Regions from separate parts of the Streptomyces sp. NPDC003034 genome, predicted to be linked through region 1. Evidence: riboswitches for the same ligand, from Rfam matches in the RefSeq annotation. Region 1 holds a riboswitch; each other region holds the start of a gene.
The links. Region 1 has a riboswitch for cobalamin ahead of cobN (cobaltochelatase subunit CobN). Riboswitches for the same ligand answer to the same signal wherever they lie in the genome.
Positions count from the first base shown of each region.

Region 2: it holds a riboswitch for cobalamin, as region 1 does, so the genes downstream of both, ACWDX7_RS21915 (ribonucleoside-diphosphate reductase subunit alpha) here and cobN (cobaltochelatase subunit CobN) in region 1, are expected to answer to the same signal.
Region 3: it holds a riboswitch for cobalamin, as region 1 does, so the genes downstream of both, ACWDX7_RS23090 (energy-coupling factor ABC transporter permease) here and cobN (cobaltochelatase subunit CobN) in region 1, are expected to answer to the same signal.

Region 1 covers NZ_JBSFTS010000030.1:51,675-53,866, reverse strand. Annotated here, with positions in the region: gene cobN (cobaltochelatase subunit CobN) at 1-1,214, opposite strand, end outside; cobalamin riboswitch at 1,255-1,381, opposite strand; gene ACWDX7_RS24675 (cobalamin biosynthesis protein CobG) at 1,746-2,192, shown strand, end outside.
Region 2 covers NZ_JBSFTS010000023.1:63,686-65,877, forward strand. Annotated here, with positions in the region: gene ACWDX7_RS21915 (ribonucleoside-diphosphate reductase subunit alpha) at 1-1,239, opposite strand, end outside; cobalamin riboswitch at 1,382-1,514, opposite strand; gene ACWDX7_RS21920 (Uma2 family endonuclease) at 1,626-2,192, shown strand, end outside.
Region 3 covers NZ_JBSFTS010000025.1:90,663-92,854, reverse strand. Annotated here, with positions in the region: gene ACWDX7_RS23095 (energy-coupling factor ABC transporter substrate-binding protein) at 1-501, opposite strand, end outside; gene ACWDX7_RS23090 (energy-coupling factor ABC transporter permease) at 501-1,196, opposite strand; cobalamin riboswitch at 1,226-1,422, opposite strand; gene ACWDX7_RS23085 (AMIN-like domain-containing (lipo)protein) at 1,594-2,145, opposite strand.

The DNA of each region.
Region 1 (2,192 bases):
AGCCAGTCCTGATCGTGGCCGCCGGCCTCGATCAGGGCGCGGATCAGCTCGTCGCCGTCACCGGAGACCAGGCCCGGGACCTCCTCGACGGGACCGAAGTCGTAGCCGCCGGCGATCAGGGTGCGCAGCAGCTCGACGGCGCTGGCCGGGGTGTCGAGCCCCACCGCGTTGCCGATGCGGGAGTGCTTGGTGGGGTACGCGGAGAGGACCAGCGCGATCTTCTTGTCACGGCGCTCGATGTGCCGCAGCCGGGCGTGGCGTACGGCGATCCCCGCGACCCGGGCGGCCCGTTCGGGGTCCGCCACGTACGCCGGCAGGCCGTCCTCGTCGAGCTCCTTGAAGGAGAACGGGACGGTGATCAGACGGCCGTCGAACTCCGGTACGGCGACCTGGGTGGCGGCGTCGAGCGGGGACAGCCCCTCGTCGCTCTCCTCCCACGCCGAGCGCGAACCGGTCAGGCACAGCGCCTGCAGGATCGGCACCCCCAGCGCGGCGAGCGCGCCCGCGTCCCACGACTCGTCGTCCCCGCCGGCTGAAGCGGTGGCGGGGCGGGTGCCGCCCGCGGCCAGGACGGTGGTGACGATCGCGTCGACGCCCGCCAGCTCCGTCAGCAACTCCGGCTCGGGGGTGCGCAGGGAGGACACGTACAGCGGGACCGCCTGCGCGTCATGGGCCTCGATGGCCGAGCACAGGGCGTGGACGAAGGCGGTGTTGCCGCTCATCTCGTGGGCGCGGTAGTAGAGCACGGCGATGCGGGGACCGTCCGTCCGCGACGCGGTGCGCTCCAGCGGGCCCCAGGTGGGGGCGGCGGCGGGCGGCTCGAAGCCGTGGCCGGTGAGCAGGACGGTGTCGGAGAGGAACCGCGCCAGCTGCTCCAGATTGGCGGGGCCGCCGTGCGCGAGGTAGCCGTGGGCCTCGGCCGCGATGCCGATCGGGACCGTGGAGGCCTCCATCAGCTGGGCGTCAGGCGCCTGTTCGCCGGTGAGGACCACGACCGGGCGGGTCTGGTCGGGCGCCAGGAGCACGTCGAGGCCGTCCTGCCAGGCGCGCAGGCCGCCCAGGAGGCGTACGACGACGAGGTCCACGCCGGCGAGGAGGCCGGGAAGCTCGTCCAGGGGAAGGCGGGAGGGGTTCGCGAACCGGTACGGGACGGGGCCGTCCGCGGCGCGGGCGCTGAGCAGATCGGTGTCGGACGTCGACAGCAGCAGGATCATGCGGCGGCAGGCCTTCCTCGGGGTTTCCGCGCCCCGGGCAGTGAGGACAGCGGGAGTTCCTGACTCACCCCGCCGATCGCTCCGCGGGGTTCACAGTGGCGGGACCGCGCCGGAATCTCACCGGGCTTCCTCCCATGTCGCCGTCCTCGGCGACGGCGGGCCGTGTGGTCCGCCGGTGGTCATCCTAGGTGGCCCTCGCCCTGGCCGGGAGTGGGGGTCGGCCCGGCCGGGGCGGACGGGCGGCGCAGGCGGCTCCGTCGCGGGGGCGCGTGGGCCGGCTGGGGCGGGCCGGCTCGGAGGGTGCGGGTCCGTTGCGGGAGCGGTGCGAGGGAGCCCGCGCCTCGAACGCCGGAGTTGGCAGGGGCGGCGCCTCCAACGCGGGCGGGGCCGACTCGGACGGACGGGTCGGCCGGGACGGTGGGGCGCTGGTGGGGCGCTGGTGGGGTGTGGTGCCGGGGTGGTGCCCGAGGTGGTGCCGGGGTGGTGACGGACACAGGCCGGGCGATCGGATTCGTGGGTATGCTCGCCGCCATGCCCCAGTCCCCCTCCGCCGCATCGCGGGACGAACCCGTCATACGGGACCGTGGCGACGCCTGCCCCGGCGCGCTGCGGCTGCACGCGGCGGACGACGGGTTCCTGGCCCGGGTCCGGATACCAGGCGGGCTGCTCGACTCCGAGGGCGCCGAGGCCCTGGCCGGTGCCGCGGACCTGCTCGGGGACGGCCACATCGAATTCACCTCCCGCGGCAATGTGCAACTGCGCGGACTCGCGGACGGATGCGGCGCCGCGCTGGCGGAGCGGCTGGACGCCGCCGGACTGCTTCCCGCACCCACCCATGAGCGGGTGCGCAACATCGTGGCGAGCCCGCTCAGCGGGCTCGACGGCCGCGGCCGGGCGGACGTGTCCGCCCGGGTCCGCGCACTGGACCGGATGCTGTGCGCGAGCGCGCGGGCGGCCGAGCTCTCCGGGCGCTTCCTG
Region 2 (2,192 bases), on a different contig from region 1:
CATCCAGCCCTGGCCGGTCTGCGCGAGGGTGCGCATCATCCGGCCGTACAGGTCGCGGGCGGGCATGGTCTTGCGGGCCAGTCCGGCGGCCTCGGCCTTGCGGTAGGCGGCGTCGAACTCGTCACCCCACAGGTCGACCAGCTCGGGCACGTCGGCCGGGGAGAAGAGCGACCACTGGGCGTCGGCGTTGACGCGGCGCATGAACTCGTCCGGCACCCAGTGGGCCAGGTTGAGGTTGTGCGTACGGCGCTGGTCCTCACCCGTGTTGTCGCGGAGCTCCAGGAACTCCTCGATGTCCGCGTGCCACGTCTCCAGGTAGACGGCGGCGGCGCCCTTGCGGCGGCCGCCCTGGTTCACGGCGGCCACGGAGGCGTCGAGGGTCTTCAGGAACGGCACGATGCCGTTGGAGTGGCCGTTGGTGCCGCGGATCAGCGAACCGCGGGCGCGGATGCGGGAGTACGAGAGGCCGATGCCGCCCGCGTGCTTGGAGAGGCGCGCGACCTGGTGGTAGCGGTCGTAGATCGAGTCGAGCTCGTCCAGCGGGGAGTCCAGCAGGTAGCAGGAGGACATCTGCGGGTGCCGGGTACCGGAGTTGAAGAGCGTGGGGGAGGACGGCAGATAGTCCAGGCGGCTCATCAGCCGGTACAGCGAGGCAACTTCCTCCACGGCGGCCACGCTGTCGTCCGCGGCGAGGCCGCAGGCCACGCGCAGCATGAAGTACTGCGGGGTCTCGATGACCTGACGGGTCAGGGGGTGGCGCAGCAGGTAGCGGCTGTGCAGGGTGCGCAGGCCGAAGAAGCCGAAGCGGTCGTCGGCGCCCTCGGCGAGGGTGTGCTCGACCAGGGAGTCGAGGCGGCCGGCATGGGTCCGTACGAACGCGGCCGTGCGGTCGGCGATGAGCCCCTCGCGGTGGCCGACCGCGACCGAGGCCGAGAAGGAGGTGGCGCCCTGGCCGACGGCCTCGTCGGCGACGGCCAGCGTCAGCAGGCGGGCGGCGAGCCGGGAATAGGCCGGGTCCTCGGAGATCAGGCCAGCGGCGGCCTCGGTGGCCAGAGCGCGCAGTTCGGCCTCGTCGGCGACGGAGCTGCGGCCCCGCAGCGCGGCGGCGGCGACGCGGCCCGGGTCGGTGTCGGGGAGGTCGGCCGTCAGCTCGGTGAGGGTGCGCAGCAGCGCGGCCCCGGGACCTTGCGGCGCGGACGGGTCGGACTCGGCGCGCGGTGCGGTGGGCGCGATGGTCACGGGGGAGCTCTCCCTCACTCGGCCCGGTCATCGGCGGGGCGGGGCGGGGCGCAGCGCATGCGGGCGTGCCGGATACGCGCACACCGCACGGCGTCCACCGGCCCAACCGCGAGGCCCGGACGTATCGGCACCCGGTTCGGTCGAGCCGGGCGCGCTGTCGGCAGGTCCTCGGACTTGCGGTGCACGAACGAGTGCACTTCATACCGTTGCGGGACAGTTCCGGATTCGCACCGGATTCCCCTGCGGCGACAGCAGCCCTGAGCATACATGTGGGGGCGGCCCCCGGCGGTAGCCCCCACATGTTGTGTCGTGTGCGACGCGCCGTCCCTGTGGCGTACCTCTCCGCTATCGTCGGAGAGAGCACCGTCGAGGAAGGCGAGCGAGGCATGACCGTGATGACTGACCGTCCCCTGATGCTGCCCGAAGAGTTCGAGGCCCTGGCGCGCATAGGCGCCCGCGAGATCGAGGGGCTGAGACTGGAATTCATCGACGGGAAGCTGGGGGCCAAGGCCGTGCCGGACGGGGACCATGACCGGATCGTTCTGTGGCTGGCCCGCCTGTGCATGCAGCACCGGCCGGAGCTGTGGCTTCATGTCGAGCGGGGGCTGAAGGTCCAGGAATATCGCTCGGGCAGAGTCCGGCCCGACGGGTGCTTGGCCCCGGATGACGCGTTTGTCGGCCAGGGAGAGTGGGCCGATCCCGCCCCTGTTCTCATGGTGGTCGAGGTCACCTCGTACGACTCCGACACGGATTCGCGTGACAGGAACGAGAAGCCCCGCGCGTATGCCGAAACCGCTATCCCCGTCTACTTGCTGATCGACCGGGACGCGTGCGAGGTCGTGGTACACAGCGAGCCCAATGGGCGGCGGTACGAGATGGTCCACACCGTTCACTTCGGCAAGGACGTCGAGCTTCCCGAGCCCGTCGGTATCACCCTCCCGACCGAGCCCCTC
Region 3 (2,192 bases), on a different contig from region 1:
CCCCTTCGCCGCACCGGCGGGACCGACAGCGGGCGCGGTTGCCGTTGCCGGAGCGGAGGTCGGCGCTGCGGCCGAGCCGGCCAGGCCCGCGGGGGCGGCCCCGTCCGGATCCGGCGCGGACCCGGGCCCGGTCACCGGAGCGGCCGGACCGGCACCGGCCGCGGGGGCGGCCCCGTCCTGGCTCGCCAGGCCCGCGGCGGCGATGGCGGCGCCCTGCCGGCGGCCCTTGCGGATGCCGAAGTAGTACGCGAGCACGCCCGCGCCGATCGCCGCCTGAAGGGCGAACAGCGCGGACTCGATCTCCCCGGACGGGGGCTCGTAGAGAGGGGAGAACCAGGGCTCGTAATCCGGCTTCAGCTCGCTGATGGCCGCCTCCGCCTGGGCGTCCGCGCCCGCGAAGGGCTCCTCCTTGCCCTCGCCCATTCCCAGGGCGAGCGGGAGCACGGCCAACGCCGCCACCAGGAGCAGCAACAGGCTATTGATCTTCGCGTTCCTGGTCATCAGACCGCCGCCTCCGGCTTCGTCTTGCCCTGCGTGAGCTTCGCGACCCCGAGACGGACCAGGTCCGACTTGCTGGACTGCATCAGCAGCCGCATCACGAGGACGGTCAGCAGCCCCTCGCTCACCGCGAGCGGGATCTGCGTGACCGCGAAGATGCCGCCGAACTTGGCGAGCGCGCCCGCGAATCCCGTACCGGGGTCGGGGAAGGCCAGCGCCAGCTGGACGCTGGTGACGCAATAGGTGACCAGATCGGCGAAGAAGGCGCCGAAGAAGACGGTCACCATCAGCGGCAGGCCGAAACGGCGGAGCAGCCGGTAGATCCCGTAGCCCGCCCAGGGCCCGGCGACGGCCATCGAGAAGACGTTGGCGCCGAGCGTGGTCAGCCCGCCGTGCGCGAGCAGCAGCGCCTGGAAGAGGAGGGTGATCGTGCCGAGTACGGCCATGATCGGCGGCCGGAACAGGATCGCCCCGAGGCCCGTGCCGGTGGGGTGGGAGCAACTGCCCGTCACCGAGGGGATCTTCAGCGCGGACAGGACGAAGGTGAACGCGCCGGCCGCCCCGAGCAGCAGCGTGCTCTCCGGATTGGCCTTCACCTCGCGGGTGAGGGCGCGGACACCGTGGACGACGAAGGGAGCGGACGCGGCGCCCCAGGCGACCGCGTGCAAGGGGGGCAGGAACCCCTCGGCTATATGCATGAGTAGGGAGACCTCTCCAGCACCTCGTGGATGGACAACGCGCCCCGGCCGGTCTCCTGGCTCACGGGTGCTGATGCCCGGTGCTCCGCCTTCCCGGGGTCGTACGGTTTCCCGCACGGTCCCAGTGGCTTTCCCGCAGGAGTGGAGCCGGACTTCCCGATCACAGTGGCGAGGGCCGCACCGGTTTCTCACCGGTTTCCCGAACACCAAGGCCCGCTGACCCTAGTCGGCCGCGCGGACCGGTAACAAACCGACCGGCGCGCGGGTGCGGTCGCGGAGCGCGCGGGCGCCGCGCACGCCGGTGCCTGCCGTCGCCGCCGCGGCCCGCCCGCCAGGGTCGCGGCATGGCGAAGACCGGCAGGGCCGGGCGGCCACTGCCGGTCTTGGCGGGAGGTCCTCAGCAGACGTTCGGGTGCGCGATGTCCACGACGAGCCGTTCGGGCGCGTGCAGGACCATGGTGGAGTACACCGGCTTGGTGTCGAAGGCCGCGCCGAAGGTCACGTACCCCTCGAAGTCGCCGGTGAAGGCGATTCCCTTGAGCTTGCTCAGGTAGATCTTCTGCAACCGGGGGCCCTGGTAGACGCTCTCCCCCTCCTCGGTGTGGGCGGCGGCGGGATGCAGGCGGATCTCCAGGAAGTACTTTCCGGCCAGCGGGACGGGCTTGCCCGACCCGTCGTAGTACAGCTGCGAGACGGGCGTGACGGTGTACCCGGGGACGTATCCCTGCAGGTCGATGACGATCCGGTCGTACGTGCAGTGTCCGCCCCAGCGGGCATTGACGACGAGCGGGGTCTGGGTCTGGGCCTGGGCCCGAGTGGCGGTGGCGGTGGCGGCGGTGGTGGTGCCGGCGGCGGAGGCCGGTGCGGCGAGCGCGAGAGCGGCGGTGAGCAGGGCTCCCGTGGCCAGGGCCACGATCCTGCGGTGACGTAGACGACGTGGGTGGCTCATGACGTCCCCCCGATTCTCCAGAGACGGGGACAATGCTGTCACCTGTA